DNA from 4 places in the Pseudoalteromonas sp. S3785 genome. Region 1 is predicted to be linked to each of the others. Evidence: predicted binding sites of a transcription regulator. Region 1 holds the regulator's gene; each other region holds the start of a gene.

Region 1 (4,264 bases):
CTTATTAGGCCCTAATGGCGCAGGTAAAACCACCACCTTTTACATGATTGTAGGGTTAGTACCTAGCGACAAAGGTAAAATATCTATTGATGATAACGATATAACGTTATTACCTATGCACAGTCGTGCTCGCTTAGGCATTGGCTATTTGCCGCAAGAGTCATCTATATTTAGAAAGCTAACAGTTTATCAAAATTTAATGGCTATTTTAGAAACGCGCAAAGAGCTAAATAAAGCCGCGCGAGAAGAAACGCTTAACAACTTACTTGATGAATTTAGCATTCAACATATACGTGATAGCCAAGGTATGGCACTTTCTGGTGGCGAACGCCGCCGTGTAGAGATAGCCAGAGCACTCGCAGCGAACCCTAAATTTATTTTGTTGGATGAGCCTTTTGCTGGTGTTGATCCGATTTCAGTGTTAGATATAAAGAAAATAATAGAACATCTTAAAAATCGTGGCATTGGCGTATTAATTACCGATCACAATGTAAGAGAAACCCTTGATGTTTGTGAAAAAGCCTACATTGTTTCTCATGGGGAGCTAATTGCATCTGGCACCCCAGAACACGTATTAAATGACAAAACTGTACGCGATGTTTATTTAGGCGAGCAATTTAGGCTGTAACATTTAAGCCACACCTACAAGCATCTGCTAATATTAATTATAACAACATAAAAGGATTGTTAGAGATACATGAGGCAATCATTACAGCTGCGCATGGGCCAGCAACTTACAATGACTCCACAATTGCAACAAGCGATTCGCTTGCTGCAGCTCAGTACATTGGATCTCCAGCAAGAAATACAAGAAGCACTTGATAGCAACCCGCTATTAGAAGTAGAAGAGCAAGATTACACGGAAGAGTCGGCTGGAAAAAATGAACAAAAAGCAGATACGGATGATGTAACCGTAAGCGCATCGGCTGATGATACAACCAGTGAATACGAGCAAGACAGTGGTGAAGCTTTAAATAAAGACACTGTTAGCGATGATATGGCGATGGATGTAACTTGGGATGAGTACATGAGTGCAGCCCCTGCGGCATCCTCAGGCCCAATGCCAGAAGATGAGTCTATTTATCAGGGCGCCTCTACTGAAACGCTACATGAGTACTTAATGTGGCAACTTCAGCTTACTCCTTTTAGCCCAACTGACGAAGCCATTGCTATAGCCATTGTAGAAGCTGTAGATGACTCGGGTATTTTAACGCTAAGTTGTGAAGAGATTTTAGAAAGCTTTAACCAAGAAAACGATGACGACGTTGAAGTTGAACTGGATGAAATAGAAGCCGTTTTAAAACGTATTCAATTATTCGACCCTGTAGGTATAGCCGCGCGGAGCTTACAGGAGTGCTTGTGTATTCAGCTTAACCAGTTTGATAAAGACACCCCTTTTATAGAACAAACTAAAATGATCTTAACCGATCACATTGATCTATTAGCGGCACGCGACTATCGTACATTAATGAAAAAGACTAAGCTTAAAGAAGACGAGCTTAAAGAGGTCATGACTCTTATACATACCCTCAACCCAAAACCTGCAGACACAATAGTAAGGGAAGAGTCTGAGTATGTCATACCGGATGTGTCAGTTAAAAAAATTAAGGGCCGTTGGGTGGTAGAGCTAAACCCAGATAGCATGCCAAAAATACGCGTAAATAGTCAGTATGCGGCCATGTCACGTACCGTAAAATCAAGTGGAGATAGCCAGTTTATTCGCTCTCATCTGCAAGAAGCTAAATGGTTTATAAAAAGTCTTGAAAGCAGAAACGACACGCTGCTAAAAGTAACAAACTGTATTGTAAAACAGCAACAAGCGTTTTTTGAACATGGCCCCGAAGCCATGAAACCAATGGTTTTAAACGATGTTGCTGAAATGGTAGAAATGCACGAATCAACAATTTCGCGTGTTACTACGCAAAAATATATGCATACGCCACGTGGTATTTTTGAGCTTAAATATTTTTTCTCAAGCCACGTAAGCACCGAAAACGGTGGCGAATGTTCGTCAACCGCAATACGTGCCTTAATTAAAAAGCTAATTGCCGCGGAAAACTCAGCCAAACCATTGAGTGATAGTAAAATTGCGGATATATTGGCAGAGCAAGGAATTAAAGTAGCTAGACGCACAATAGCAAAATACCGTGAATCGCTAGCTATTCCACCGTCAAATCAGAGAAAGAGTTTGATATAAGACGTAAAAAACAAAGAGGAAATGCTTATGCAACTAAACCTAACTGGTCGTCACGTAGAAGTAACTGATTCACTTAGAGACTATGTAAATAATAAATTTGCAAAGCTAGAAAGGCACTCAGATCATATTAGCAATGTGCATGTCATTCTCGATGTAGAAAAACTCAACCAAAAAGCAGAAGCGACTATTCATGTAAGCGGCGCAGATTTATTTGCCTCAACAGAGCACCAAGATATGTATGCTGCTATAGACTCGTTGATTGACAAGCTCGATCGTCAAGTCATAAAACATAAAGAGAAGCTTGCTAGACACTAATATTATGAAATTAAGTACATTAGTATGCCAGGACTGCAGCAAAGCTGCGGTCCTTTTTAGTAGTAAAAAAAGAATTTTAGAATTTATCAGTGAGCTTGCTCATGAAAAGCTCCCTTACTTACCACAACAGGATATTCTTAATGCGCTAGCCAGCAGAGAAAAACTAGGTAGTACGGGTATTGGCCGCGGTATCGCAATTCCGCATGGTAGAATGGGTGGCGTAGAAGAACCGCTTGCGTTAGTACTCGTTAGTGACAAGCCTGTAAACTTTGATGCTATTGATAACTGTCCTGTTGATATTTTTGTTGCACTCATCGTACCAGATGGCGATAACCAGCAGCACCTAAAGACTCTAGCAACCATAGCTGATAAACTGAGCAATAAAGAATTTTGCAAACAGCTGCGAAGCGCTAAAACCGATGCAGAACTGTATCAAGTAATTGTTGATCAATCGTAGTAAATACTAAGGGCTATAAATGGAGTTAATAATCATAAGCGGCCGTTCCGGTTCAGGTAAATCGGTTGCTTTACGCGTGGTTGAAGATTTAGGTTATTATTGCGTAGATAATATCCCGGTCAACCTGCTGCCCTCTTTAGTACGTAGTGTTTCAGATAACTATGACAAAATAGCTGTTAGTATCGATGTTCGTAATATCCCCAAAGAGCAAGACGAGTTTAACGATATTCTTGAATACCTACCGGACTTTGCTAAACCCACTCTGTTTTATTTAGACAGTGATGATCAAACACTCATAAAACGTTTTTCAGAAACACGCAGATTACATCCTTTATCCATCGATTCATTGCCGCTCGACTTAGCAATAAAAAAAGAAAAAGAGCTGCTTGATGTACTTGTAACCCGCGCAGACTTTATGCTTGATACGACTGATTTAAGTGTTCACCAATTGGCTGAGTCAATTCGCGAAAAAATACTCGGAAAAAAAGATAAACAACTAATTGTAACGTTTGAATCGTTTGGTTTTAAACACGGCATACCTAAAGAAGCTGATTATGTATTTGATGCTCGCTTTTTGCCAAATCCGCATTGGGAGCCTGAACTTAAACCGCTTACAGGTCTTGATCAACCTGTAAAAGACTTTTTGGCAAACCACAGCATAGTGCAAAAATTTACTTGGCAAATTCAAACATTTGTACAAACTTGGTTACCACACTTAGAGCGCAATAACCGCAGCTACCTGACTATTGCAATAGGTTGTACGGGTGGACAACACCGCTCGGTTTATTTAGCCCAAACTATAGGTGAGAGCTTTGCAATGACACATCCAAATGTAAAAATTAGGCACCGTGAGCAAGAAAAGTAACCTTAAAATAATAACCTGTTCAGTTTAGGTATAGTAATTTATGCGTTGTGAAGACACGTTTTTAATAAAAAATAAATTAGGCTTACACGCCAGAGCGGCAACGGTCCTTGCGCAATTAGCTGTGCAATTTGATGCTAAAATTACCTTACATCAAGATGATAAAGAAGCCGCTGGTGATAGCGTATTAGCCTTAATGCTACTCGAAAGTAGTAAAGGCAAAGAAGTTAAAGTTGTATGTGAAGGCCCAGACTCAGAAAAGGCTTTGCATGCGGTCGGACAATTAATCGCACAGCGATTTAACGAACAAGAATAAACGTTTAATTACCAAGCTTACTCATACATTTTCGCTTTATACCCTGATTTGTGTAGCTTGGTAAATGAATAGTGTTTAATTAGATTAATCACAATGCGGTTAATCGCCTCCCCTCGT
Region 2 (4,264 bases), on a different contig from region 1:
TCCATTTTCATTGCTTCCATAATAACAACCACATCGCCTTCGTTTACGGCTTGGCCTGCTTTTACTTTTACTTTAAAAATATTACCTGCTAATGGGGCATTCAGTGTTTCACCTGATGCAACCGATGCAGATTGTGGTAAATGCTCTGAGTCTTTAAGCGTTACCTCTTTAAGCTCGCCACCTTGCGCAACCACGACATCATACACTTTACCGTCAACTTTAACGCTGTATTGCTCAGCGCTAACACCTTTGTTACTTGCAGGTTTTGCAGCAGGCTTAGCGTTAGTGTCATCGGCGCTTGGCGCGGCTTCAAAGGCATCTGGGTTGTTACGGTTTTGAATAAACTTAAGGCCAACCTGTGGGAATAATGCATAGGTAAGCACATCATCTATTTGCTCATCAGCAAGTGTTAAACCTTGCTCTTGCGCTTCTTTTTGTAGCTCGGCTTCAAGCGATGCAAGTTCAGGGGCAATATTATCAGCAGGGCGACACGTAATTACATCCTGACCATCAAGCACTCGCTCTTGCAACTCTTTGTTCATAGGTGCGGGTGTTAAACCATATTCGCCTTTTAAAACACCGGCGGTTTCTTTGGTAATTGTTTTATAACGCTCACCCGTAAGCACATTAAGTACTGCTTGTGTGCCTACAATTTGCGATGTTGGAGTAACTAACGGGATAAAACCTAAATCTTCACGCACGCGTGGGATCTCAAGCAATACTTCATTTAGCTTATTTGCTGCGCCTTGTTCTTTAAGTTGGTTTTCCATGTTGGTTAACATGCCACCAGGTACCTGCGCGAGTAAAATACGGCCATCAACACCTTTAAGGCTCCCCTCAAAGGCAGCGTACTTTTTGCGTACATCTCTAAAGTAAGCGGCTATTTCTTCTAGCTGGTTTAAATCTAATTCAGTATCGCGTGCGGTTCCCTCAACAATTGCCACTATGGTTTCTGTCGCTGAATGACCATAAGTCATACTCATTGAAGAAATAGCGGTATCAAGCATATCAATGCCTGCATCGATGGCTTTTTGATACGTCGCTGTACTTAAACCGGTGGTTGCATGGCACTGCATAGCAATAGGGATTGAGACCGTTTCTTTAAGACCTTTAATAAGTTGCTCAGCATCGTAAGGCTTTAATAAGCCCGCCATATCTTTAATACAAATAGAGTGACAACCTAAATCTTCTAGCTGTTTTGCAAGGGTTAACCACATATCAAGTGTGTGCACTGGGCTTACAGTATAAGAAATTGTACCTTGCGCGTGAGCACCTACTTTTACAGCCGCTTTAATTGCAGTTTCTAAGTTACGTACATCGTTCATGGCGTCAAAAATACGAAATACATCTACACCATTTTTGTGAGCTCGCTCTACAAACTTTTCTACCACGTCATCGGCGTAGTGGCGGTAACCTAATAAATTTTGACCGCGTAATAGCATTTGCTGTTTAGTATTAGGCATTGCTTTTTTAAGGGCACGAATACGCTCCCACGGATCTTCACCTAAATAACGAATACACGAGTCAAATGTAGCGCCGCCCCACGACTCAATAGACCAATAACCGGCATCATCAAGCTTGCTAGCAATAGGTAGCATGTCATCTAAGCGCATACGAGTTGCAAGTAAAGACTGATGAGCATCGCGTAAAACAAGCTCTGTTAATTTTAATTTAGCCATGTGTGCCTCTTATTTATTATTTGATTTGTACTGAGCAATGGCAGCACTAATAGCAGCGATGTGCTCGCTTGGCACACCTTGAGATTTTAAAGATGGTGATTTAACCGGTATTGCAACTTCAGCCACATCAAAACGAGCAACCAAGTTAGACATAAGTGTTACAGCACCAATCAATATTGAAAGAAATATAAACACACCCACCATGCCGGTAAGCATCAAGCTACCTGCGGTTGTGAGAACAGCTCCTATATCCATTTTTCTCCCCCTGCACTATATAACGATATAAAAAATCGCTTTATTTAAATAATTATTCACCGAATGATAACAAAACTTTTAACTTTGTCCACCACCTGTCAATTGGTAAAACCAATTAAAATTAAACTAACATACAGCCACAATAGTTAACATAGCTAATAAAGGGTAAAATTAGCTTAGATATAGATGATATAAATAACCGTTATAGGCAAAGATTATATGGTTAAATCCAAAACAACTTAAAAGTCATAAAAAATAGTAAGTTAAACGGCAGCGAAAAACCTATCATGGTTAAAAATGTAAATTGGTCTTACCAAGAAAGTAAAAGGCAGCATATAAAAAATATTAATTTTTTTACTCTATTTACAATAGTGTGAATAAGTTACATCGTTAAACGTAAAACTTACCTTCTATAGATTTAAACGCCGCACTTAAAAATTCATAAACTACTGATAATTAAGACAAATACATTCTGGCATGCAACTAGCATTATTACTTTCGAACGAATTTGATAACCAAGGAGAAAACAATGTTACGCTGGACAATTACATTTTTAGTTATTGCTTTAATCGCTGCAGTGTTAGGTTTTGGTGGTATCGCAGGTGCCGCAGCTGGTATAGCAAAAATTATATTTTTTATCTTTTTAGTACTTTTAGTGATTTCTTTAGTATCAGGTGCACTGCGCGGTAAATCGCCCAGGTAGCCACTAACACTTAAAACACTAATTAATTAACACATACAAGGAATTACATTATGAACTCTACAACTTTAAAAGCAGCACTAATCGCGGTATTTGCAGGTTTCTTTATGATGGGCTGTGAAGACAACCACGCAGAAGAAGCAGGTGAGCGTATTGATGAAGCAGTAACTGACGTGCAAAACTCTGTTGAAGATGCTTGTGAAAATGTAAAAGAAGGCGTTAACGCAGAAGAAACTAACTGTTAATCTGCTTGGTAACGTAAAAAAACGGCTTTTAATAAGCCGTTTTTTTATGCGTAAACAAAAAGCTGCTTCTACCTCTTTAAGTACATAGCCAATATTAACGGGTGTGATTTTTACACTAGCTTGCTAAAATAGCGAAAACTATTATTTATTAGCAATTATGGCACTGACCACCACTTACACACTCGATAAACCTTACTACTACGAATGCTTTGACGAGTCCCACTCTTATAGTAAAGCTGCCAAGCCAAAGTATTTTTTGCTGGCATTGCTGGTGTGCTTAGGTTTAATTAGTATTTACGTTATGGACGATCATTACCTAGGGTCATTTTTAATAATGCTGGGTGTTTTAGAATGCATTGCCTTTTATTACCGCAGGCCTTGGTGGGTTACGCGCCAAATGCTTAGCCGTGCTTCGGGATCGACTGTTACCCTCACGTTTACCGATGACGCTATTAGAACCGAGAACCACTATAAAAGCCATACATTTAAGTGGGCAGAAATAACCCGCATTATTAAAACCAACCACGGTTACTTAGTACAGCATAATAAAGGTATGCAATATATTTCTAGCAGTGTATTAACTGATGAAATGCGCGACTTTATAGACAAAAAAGCCACTCAGTGAGTGGCTTTTTGTATAGCTAAGTGCATTACTCAGCTAAGTATACGTGTTGATTAAGCATTGCCCGGATTAGGATTAGACTTTTCAGCTTGTATACGCATGTAAATTTCTTCACGATGCACTGAAACGTCTTTAGGTGCGTTAACACCAATTCGAACTTGATTTCCTTTAACACCTAATACAGTAACAGTTACTTCGTCACCAATCATTAGGGTTTCACCTACTCTACGAGTTAGTATTAGCATTCTCTTGCTCCCATGTTCCAATAAATTATAAGATTCCGCTTGACCATTTTAATGAAAAATTGATTGAAAAGTAAGTAAAAACTCCCAAACTATCCATTTTCTGTTAAAAATTCTGAGTGTAACGCTCTTACTGCTAGCTCTAAGTACTTCTCATCAATTAAAACCGATACCTTGGTTTCAGATGTCGATATTAAAGCTATGTGTATGCTTTCTTGCGCCAATGCATCAAAAAATTGATGCGCTACACCACTGTGAGACTTCATTCCTATGCCAACAGCCGACACCTTTGCAACTGTTGTATCACTAGAAATGCTATCAGCCTGCAGATTTACCTGTTGTTGAGAAAGTAAATCGTGTGCTTGCAAATAGTCATTTGAATGCACAGTAAAAGCATAGTCTATTTTTTCAAAGTTATGATTAACTTGACTAATCATATCTATTTCGATGCCATTTTCTGCAAAAAGTTTCAAAATTTTTGTAAGAGAATGAACACAGTATGGTACGCCATGTACCTTTAT
Region 3 (4,264 bases), on a different contig from region 1:
AAACCTCTATTTAATAACCCTAACCGTATTTTTTCGCGTGATAGCTTAATGGATACTATGTACGCTGACCAACGGATCGTGAGTCATCGTACTATTGATAGTCATATTAAAAAGTTACGTAAAAAATTAGATGAAGTCACCCAAACCGACAGTGTTATTCAGTCGGTTTATGGGGTGGGTTATCGATTTGTTCATCCTCAATAGTTAAGCATTGAGTATTTTATTCTTCGTCAGCGTTTTTAATACGTTCTAAACGGTCGAACTCTTCATATTCGGCCGCTTGAATTTCATCTAAAACTGAATCAACATCAGCAAGCTCATCACTTTCTTCAAATGTACCGCTTAACACTGTATTAGGTGTTAGATTTGCTTCTTCAAATAAAGCCCACATTTCTTTTGCGTACTGTGTTTGTAATAAGCTTGGTGCAAACTGCCCATAATAACGGCGCATATTGTTCACATCGCGACTAAACATCGCTTGGGCGCTGTTATTAGCTGCTGCATTAACGGCCTGAGGTAGGTCTATAATAACAGGGCCATTACTATCTACTAATACGTTGAATTCAGATAAATCGCCATGAATAAGACCCGTACAAAGCATCAATTTGATGTTGTGGATCATTGTTTTGTATTGTTCAATGGCTTGCTCTTGAGTTAACGTAACGTGACCTAATTGCGGCGCTACATCACCCTCTTCATCACACACAAGTTCCATTAGCAGCACACCGTCAATACAGTAATAAGTATCAGGCACTCTCACGCCAGCACGCGATAAACGCGAAAGGGCGTCTACTTCAGCATTTTGCCAAATTTCTTCTTCTAATTGACGGCCATAGCTTGAACGTTTACCCATTGCACGGGCTTGTCGACCACCTCGCACTTTACGACCTTCTTGATATTGGGCTGCTTTTTTAAAGCTGCGTTTAACGGCTTCTTTGTAGACTTTAGCACAGCGAATTTCGCCACCGCTGCGTACCACAAATACATCCGCTTCTTTGCCGCTCATTAAGCGGCTTATCACTTCATCAATTAGGCCATCATCAACGAGTGGCTGGAGGCGTTTAGGTATTTTCACTGCGATACAACTAGAAAAATTGGAAGATTAAACATGTATGTTTATAAGCCCTTAGTATGTTAGCTCTCAAAAACGTGTTGAAAGTGGTTTTAAGTAATTAGTTATCACAATAACCGAAATACCGAATAAGGTAAAAATAACATGCTAAAAACCGTACTTTTTTCACTTCCTTATTGTTTGCACAATATTTGCTATTTTTCAGCGTAGTCTATCAGTACACCCTAATTAATATTAAACGCAAGGTTACCACTATGAAGCATTTTTCTATTTTTGCAGCTGCTGCATTATTATCAATGGCTTTTTCTGCCAATGTGGCTGCTCGAGGCGGTGATAACCCACCACCTAAACCTGACTTTTCAACTATAGATGCAGATGGCGATGGTGTTATAAGCTTTGCCGAATTTAGTGAGAGCGCACCACCACAAGGTGATGCACAAACTATTTTTGATGCAATAGATGCCGATGGGAATGGCGAAATTAGCGAACAAGAATTAAGTGAACACAAGCCACCACGCCGTGCACGTTAAGGAAGAAAAAATGATCAACAGTATTGGTAGCTCTGCGAGTTTTATGGCTCAACAATCGAGTCAAGTAAGTGCTTTAACCACAGAGCAAACTGAGTTTGTTAAAGAAACGCTGGCAGAATTTGATGCACAAAACCTAAGCACAGAAGATGCGCAAAGCATTCAAGCCGCATTTGAAGAGCAGGGGATCTCGCCTACAAAAGAGTTAGCGGATTTAATGAGCGAACTTGATTTTGACGCTAAAAGTATTGGCGATGCAGGACGCCCTGAAGGGCAGCGTCCGCCACCGCCGCCACAAAACGCGCTAGAATCTGTTGATACTGACGAAGTGGTTAGCTACTTAGATGAGTTATTAACTGAGTATTCAAGCCAGCTATCTGATGAAGATAAAGAATCAATTCTTTCATCGGTACAAGAAAAATTTGGCTTAAGTGAAGGCGATTCACTGCTAAATGTAACAGCTTAGGTGTTATAACTTGAGGTAAAGCTGAGCGTTTATCCTTAGGTCTTAAGTCCAAAGCTCGGTTAATGTGTTTAACATTGCCGAGCTTTTTTTGTTGGCTTTTTAAAATGTTTAATTTAATTGTGTTTTGATTTTGCTGGTGCCGTCTTTTTCTGTAAATTTAAATACAAAGTCTTTTTTACCATCTTGGTTTATATCAACCAGCAAAATATCTTTATTGTGTTTAGGCAGTACTAATTTTAACTTTTTGCGTTTTTTGTTCAGCAGTGAGTTTTGCTCACCATAGTAGATATGCAGAGTTTTTTTACTGTATTTATACACTGCATCAATATGACCATCGCCATTTATATCACCTAGATAAAGAGCCGGAGAAGACTCACTTCCATTCATATCTACTTCCATTTCTAAATCGAGCTCAATGTTGGATTCATTAGCAAAGGTTCCATCGCTTTGCTGTTTATATAAATTCATTTCTACATCAACATCTGTGCTACCGCCGCCCATGGCCATTGAGGCGATTGTGCCTAGGCCAATATCTAAATCTATTTTTTGTAAATCAATGAGCCCATCGTTATTGAAATCTGTTTTTAATACTAGCTCGCTTGGCCCTTCTGTATTAAATAGATTAATAGGTGTAGTCGCAAAGCCTGTCGCATTTCCTAAATACAACGTATGAGCAATTTTAATATCAAGCGAATCCATACCTTGTGTAGGCTTAAATTGCCTAGTAGTAAAATCTAAAAATCCATCGTTATTTACATCTAAAAGCTGCTTAATTTTTCGGGTTTCGCCGTTATTCAGCTCGCCTAGTTCAATATTAAAATTAATAGGGGTTAAGGCATCGGCATAGCCTGGTGCATCCGCTAACAAAACATTAGCACCAAAGTCGCTGGCAAAAACTAAGTCGCTTACACCGTCTTTATTAAAATCAATGACGATAGGTTGGTTGTTTATATTAACCTCAAGAGATAACCCTTCTTTTGAAAATCGCCCATTATACTCAGCTGCTTGTTCAAATTTATGTGGCTTGAATGCTCCCTCATTATTTTGAATATATAAGGTACTGCTTGATAATCCTGGAATTAAAATATCGCTAAGGCCATCGTTATTGGCATCAAAAACAAAATTTATTTTTTCAAATTTATCTACTTTCAATTGGCTAATCACTGAACTGTAATTAAATAGAAGCTCAGCTTCTTTTGCTGTACTTTTATAAACACCGTTATCAGTTAACACAAGGGCTTGTTTATCTGCTTTATTTGCAATGGCAGCTATATCAAAACCAAATGCATTTTTAGGTAAGGTAAGCTCATAGCTCTGCGAGCTCAGCAAGTTTATTACCTCTAGTTGCTTTGACTCTTTGTTATAAGCGAATAGAGTGGGGGTATCGGTAGTGATCAATTTATCTGTTGTTTTTATTACCATTGTTTGTGCAAAAACGCTTGCTGGTGTAAGTAAAATGGCAAGTGAGTAACAAAGAGGCTTTAGCATGTTAAATCCTTTTACAAAAATTAGTACCACTACAAATAAGTGAAACTGTAGTGATTAAGATGCAATTAGACTACGCTATAAAAGGTTTCCCCAGTGTAAGTAATTGTAATAAATTGTTTAATGAAATGTGCTTATAAGTAAGGGCTTGAGGCAGGATCTTAAAAAACTAGCTACAGAGCTTATTTTGCTCATTTAAATATGAGTCTACAAATGCTTGCTCCATAGGCTTTGAAAAGTAGTAACCTTGTAGGTGAGACACACCAATTTCTTTTAGCACATTGGCTTGCTCTAGGGTTTCGACGCCTTCGGCAACTACTATAAAATCAAGTGTTGAGGCCATTTGCACAATTGCATGAATAATACTTAAGCCTCGCTTATCCATATTTTGAATGAAACTTTTATCTATTTTTACTATGTCTACACCAATATCTAACATGCTCGACAAGGATGAATACCCCGTACCAAAGTCGTCAATAGAAATACAAAACCCTTGTTTTTGCAGCTCTTTTACTGCTGCTAAAAAGGTGAGTTTATCCTCTGCAAACACAGATTCTGTGATTTCAAGGTGCAGGTTTTCGGGCTTTACATGGTATTGACTCACTATATTTACAACCTTAGTGACAAAATCAGGGTCTTGGAGTTGTATTACAGATACATTTACACTCACAGCAATGGCTGGCTGAAGGTTTTTAAACGTTTTAGCTTGCATAC
Region 4 (4,264 bases), on a different contig from region 1:
TGTTTTGTCGCCTCAACCGCATCGGGAATAGAGCCATGCGCTGTCATCATTATTACCGGCAGTGCTGGGTAGCGGCTTTGTAATTGGCGATGCAAGGCCATGCCATCCATTTCGTCCATACGCAGGTCAGTTATAACTGCATCAAACACGTGGCTTTTAAGAACTTGCAATGCAAGTATGCCGCTTTCACAGGTAGTTACTTCATACCCTTTAGACTCGATTCTTAGTGCGAGTAATTTAAGTAAACTTGCATCATCATCAACAAGTAATACTTTTGCACCTTGTGGTGTGTGTGTTGTCATAATTACTGCTCCTTCGTGTCTTCGCGTAGTAATAACTGTTGCTCTATGGTGGCTAAAGACGATAACGTTTGCTGCATTTTGTCATTTAACGCCTGCTGCTCTTTTAGCGCATTGATTTGCCGCGTAACATGCTGCTTTTGAAGCCATAAATATTGTTTAATAGGCTCTGGCCAAAAGTAGGCTAAATCGAGTTTTTGCAAGCGTGCCATTACCTCTTTGGGTGCGCTTGAAGTGTTAATACACATGTATTTAAAAAAGCGTTTTAGCTCTTTCTCACCTAAATAAGTGAGTGGGGTTGGTTTTACTTTAAAACCACCACATTGATTAGCATGCCATGCAATAACACGTGCTGCGCTGGGGTAAACGGGGTCACTTTTAGGACGCTTTTTAGGATTTGGCACCGCATTTTTTGCAGGCGCAACCTCCTGTGACACAGCTGCTGTTTGTGTGTTATTTGTTGCACACCCAGCTAAAATAACCGCACTACTGAGCACACATAAAATAGCTATTAAACGCGTACGCATGCTATTAAACTCCTTGATTAATTAAAGGTATTTTTATTGTAAATAAGCAGCCTTGGGGCTGGTTATGCTCAACACTGAGCTGACCTTGTAACTGCTCAACCGACTCTTTTACTATGGTTAAACCTAGGCCACTGCCTTGCAGCGTAACATCTTTATTATGCTTACCTTGGTAAAATGCGCTGAATATTTGGGTTTTTTCTTGCTCTTTAATACCACAGCCTTCATCGCGCACTTGTATTGTTAGTCGCTTTTGCTCAAGCGCTAAGGTTACATCAACGCTTTGCCCTGTATTTGAAAACTTTAACGCATTAGAAATGAGCTGAATAAGGGTCATTTCTATTAGCTCTGCGGGTAATGCAAGTGTCTGTTTTATTATGCTGTTGTGCCAATTTAGACGTTGCTGCTTAGCCGTTAAACGGTGCTCAAAATGGCTGTTTATTTTATTTATTAAATTACCAAATTCGACCTCGCTAACACTGTCTTTACTGGTTCTGATAGCGTTATAACTAAGTAAGCTGTCAATCATAGTGCGCAGGCGCACCATAGATTGGCTAATAAGTTCAAGCACAGCTTGCTGCTCTTTTGTAATGGGCCCCACTATTTCATCACGAAGTAAATCGGTGCCCTCGACCATTGAAGCCAACGGCGTTTTAAGCTCGTGGGTTACATGGCGTAAAAAAGTATCTTTTTGTTGCTCGAGCATATGTAGCTGCTCTTGCACCCATTGTAGTTTTTCGCCCAACTCCACCAGCTCACTGGAACCTTGCACCGCTATTTTTTGCTGCCAGTGGCCTTGCCCTAGTTTATCTATTACCGACGTAAGCCCTTTTAAACGTTTGCTTATGCGCCATAAAAAGCCCCCACCCACTAGTAAAGTAAGCGGAATAAGCGCCACTAACCAGTTAATAAACGAGCTTTGCAAAGTGCTTAGCTCATTTTGATTATTTTGAATTTGCGCCGCATTTATATCACGCAACCACACTGTAAGCTCAGCCACCAAATCGCTAATAGGCACAAACAATGCTGCATCTTGTTGGTTGTTTTCAATTAGCGCTTGATGAGTACTTCGTAAGATTGCTGCTAAGCGGCGCCATTGCATAGTGTATTGCCCAGAGGTACTTTTTTGGCTGAGCGTATCGATTGTTTGTAAGGAGGATTGCCATTTTTCGTTTATTAGCGTGTCGAGCGACTCGCTTTTTAAAACCCAATTTTGGCGAGTAGCTCGCTCTAGGCTATTTAACTCTTGCTTTAAAAAATTGAACGACTTAGTAACTTGGTAATTATTACTGACAATAAGCTGGGTTACAGCGAGCTGTTTGTTTAACGCATTTAAAAAAACAATCACCACTAAACTAAGTGGCAGTAACGACAGCAGCATGCTAATAATAAACTGACCTATTAAGTTAGGCCGCCAATTGAGCATTGCACGATACTTTTTAGCCAACGTTACAGGCATTATCATTTCCTTTTATTATTTTAAGCGCCCTATTTTAGTTACTTACCTTATACTCTCGCTGAATCAACTTCTATATTTAACCCAATATATCCATCTGTTGCCATTTAGCAACATGCTAACTCATTGATAACTATGTTAAGTACTAAGAGTACGCACCGTCTGTTGCAAAAATAACACACATTTAAGTAAAAAATTCCGGCAAGCGCCACATAAAAACCATAAACTACTGATTTTAAATACTTATTTAAATTGGCACTATTTTTGTAATAGCGAGTGCAACTTTAATCAATAAGGAAATTAAATGAACAACCGCTTTTTAGTAATTTTACCCATGCTGGCTTTTGGGTTTATGGGCACAGATGCAATAGCTATGGACGTTCAAGCTACATTTAACGAGCTAGATAAAGACAGTAACGGCACACTTAGCGAATCAGAAGCGGGTGAAGATGCCGTACTACACGAAAACTTTTCACAAATAGACACTAACCAAGATGGTCAGTTGTCATTAAGTGAATTCAAAAAGTTTATTCAGTAAATTCATTTAATAAGGAACATGATTATGAAACAACTTATCGCAGCATTTGCATTAATGTTTTTAGCCATTAGCGCCACAGCTTTAGCCTCTTCTGTAAATATTCGCTTTGCTCATTTAGACAAAGATATGGATGGAGCAGTATCACTTGCAGAAGCAAAGCAAGACAAAGAAGTAATGAGGCAATTTGCTGATTTGGATGAAAATGAAGACAAGAAAATTTCTAAAGAAGAGTTTCAAAACTTTAAACCATAATTAAGTTTTACTTAAGCTTTTACCTAGTAAAGTAGGTTTCAAAAGCATTTGCCATAATCCCTGAGGGAATGTGTAAACGGATTTATTGTTGGGAAGTTAAATTATGGCAAGTGCTTTTTTTATTAATCTACAAACACTGTATGTTGGAAGGAAAACCATGAAGTGTGTTTTTTTTAGTGTTATCGCTATTACCATGATCAGTTTTAATGCTGTTGCGTTAGATGTTAAACAGCGTTTTGATCACCTTGATGCCAATAAAAGCGGCTTTTTAACTGAAGACGAGTTAGAGCCTCAGCCTCAGCTACTCAGCACCTTTACCCGCTGGGATAAAAACCAAGACAAACAAATCTCGCTTCTTGAGTTTAAAGACTATTTAACCAATAACCTTTACTGAGTAGTATAAATATGAAGACCGTAAGCTATTTAGCGCTTGTTGCGCTGGGCCTTTTTAGCGATGCAACCCTTGCCCAAAGTACAGAAATTGCCGATAAATTTGAAAAGTTTGACCGTAACCAAGATGGCTTTTTAACCCGCTCTGAAACCGCCATTGACCCCGCTCTATGGTCGCGTTTTTCAAGTTATGATAAAGATAAAGACGGCAGACTTACCCTTTCTGAATATGGCCTATACGCCAGTAAGTAACTCTTTTTTATGCGTAAGCGCTAAATTTTTAACAGCCCTTACGCTTTTAAGCTATCTACCTCAACATATTGGTATTCTAAAAGTGAGTTTGCTAGTGTTATTTTACTAACAATAAAAAATAACTAACTTATGCAACTTAAAAAACTTTTCAACCCACTATTGCTTGCTGGTTTATTTGCAAGCTGCACTAGCATCGCTCAAACGCAGGTTATTTATAACGCTAATGGCTATACGCCTTTGTATCAAGGCGGTATACACACATTTTCCACTTTAGTAATTAAAAACGGCAAAGTCGTAAAAACTGGGGATGATACGCTTAAAAACACCTTTCCAGATGCCACACTCATTGATGCCAAAGGCAATACGTTGCTGCCAGGGCTAATTGACGCCCACGGCCATGTGATCGGGCTTGGCGACAACCTATCGCAACTTGATGTGCGTGGTGCTAAGTCGGTTGAAGAAATAACCGCAAAGTTAGAACAATTTGCGAAAAATAAACAAGGCTGGCTATTAGGCCGAGGCTGGAACCAAGAGCTGTGGAGCAACACACGCT

What was found. The regulator sigma-54, encoded in region 1, starts transcription at its own class of promoters, with help from an activator protein. The targets are predictions, from matches to a motif close to GTTGGCACGNNNNTNGNNT.
Region 2: the regulator sigma-54 is predicted to act here: its motif matches at 2,406-2,424, upstream of CWC17_RS14025 (DUF1328 domain-containing protein).
Region 3: the regulator sigma-54 is predicted to act here: its motif matches at 1,251-1,269, upstream of CWC17_RS04650 (EF-hand domain-containing protein).
Region 4: the regulator sigma-54 is predicted to act here: its motif matches at 2,531-2,549, upstream of CWC17_RS08405 (EF-hand domain-containing protein).

The regions. Positions count from the first base shown of each region.
Region 1 covers NZ_PNCT01000005.1:44,929-49,192, reverse strand. Annotated here, with positions in the region: gene lptB (LPS export ABC transporter ATP-binding protein) at 1-628, shown strand, start outside; gene CWC17_RS01695 (RNA polymerase factor sigma-54) at 698-2,197, shown strand; gene hpf (ribosome hibernation promoting factor) at 2,225-2,512, shown strand; gene CWC17_RS01685 (PTS sugar transporter subunit IIA) at 2,517-2,969, shown strand; gene rapZ (RNase adapter RapZ) at 2,989-3,834, shown strand; gene CWC17_RS01675 (HPr family phosphocarrier protein) at 3,875-4,147, shown strand.
Region 2 covers NZ_PNCT01000054.1:21,007-25,270, forward strand. Annotated here, with positions in the region: gene oadA (sodium-extruding oxaloacetate decarboxylase subunit alpha) at 1-1,679, opposite strand, end outside; gene CWC17_RS14020 (OadG family protein) at 1,689-1,934, opposite strand; gene CWC17_RS14025 (DUF1328 domain-containing protein) at 2,464-2,637, shown strand; gene CWC17_RS14030 (hypothetical protein) at 2,688-2,879, shown strand; gene CWC17_RS14035 (YcxB family protein) at 3,037-3,504, shown strand; gene csrA (carbon storage regulator CsrA) at 3,555-3,746, opposite strand; gene CWC17_RS14045 (aspartate kinase) at 3,836-4,264, opposite strand, start outside.
Region 3 covers NZ_PNCT01000014.1:44,555-48,818, forward strand. Annotated here, with positions in the region: gene CWC17_RS04640 (response regulator) at 1-204, shown strand, start outside; gene CWC17_RS04645 (PA4780 family RIO1-like protein kinase) at 221-1,075, opposite strand; gene CWC17_RS04650 (EF-hand domain-containing protein) at 1,327-1,602, shown strand; gene CWC17_RS04655 (hypothetical protein) at 1,613-2,065, shown strand; gene CWC17_RS04660 (FG-GAP repeat domain-containing protein) at 2,174-3,553, opposite strand; gene CWC17_RS04665 (putative bifunctional diguanylate cyclase/phosphodiesterase) at 3,720-4,264, opposite strand, start outside.
Region 4 covers NZ_PNCT01000028.1:41,506-45,769, forward strand. Annotated here, with positions in the region: gene CWC17_RS08390 (sigma 54-interacting transcriptional regulator) at 1-302, opposite strand, end outside; gene CWC17_RS08395 (hypothetical protein) at 305-826, opposite strand; gene CWC17_RS08400 (sensor histidine kinase) at 831-2,282, opposite strand; gene CWC17_RS08405 (EF-hand domain-containing protein) at 2,584-2,817, shown strand; gene CWC17_RS08410 (hypothetical protein) at 2,842-3,069, shown strand; gene CWC17_RS08415 (EF-hand domain-containing protein) at 3,227-3,463, shown strand; gene CWC17_RS08420 (EF-hand domain-containing protein) at 3,475-3,711, shown strand; gene CWC17_RS08425 (amidohydrolase) at 3,841-4,264, shown strand, end outside.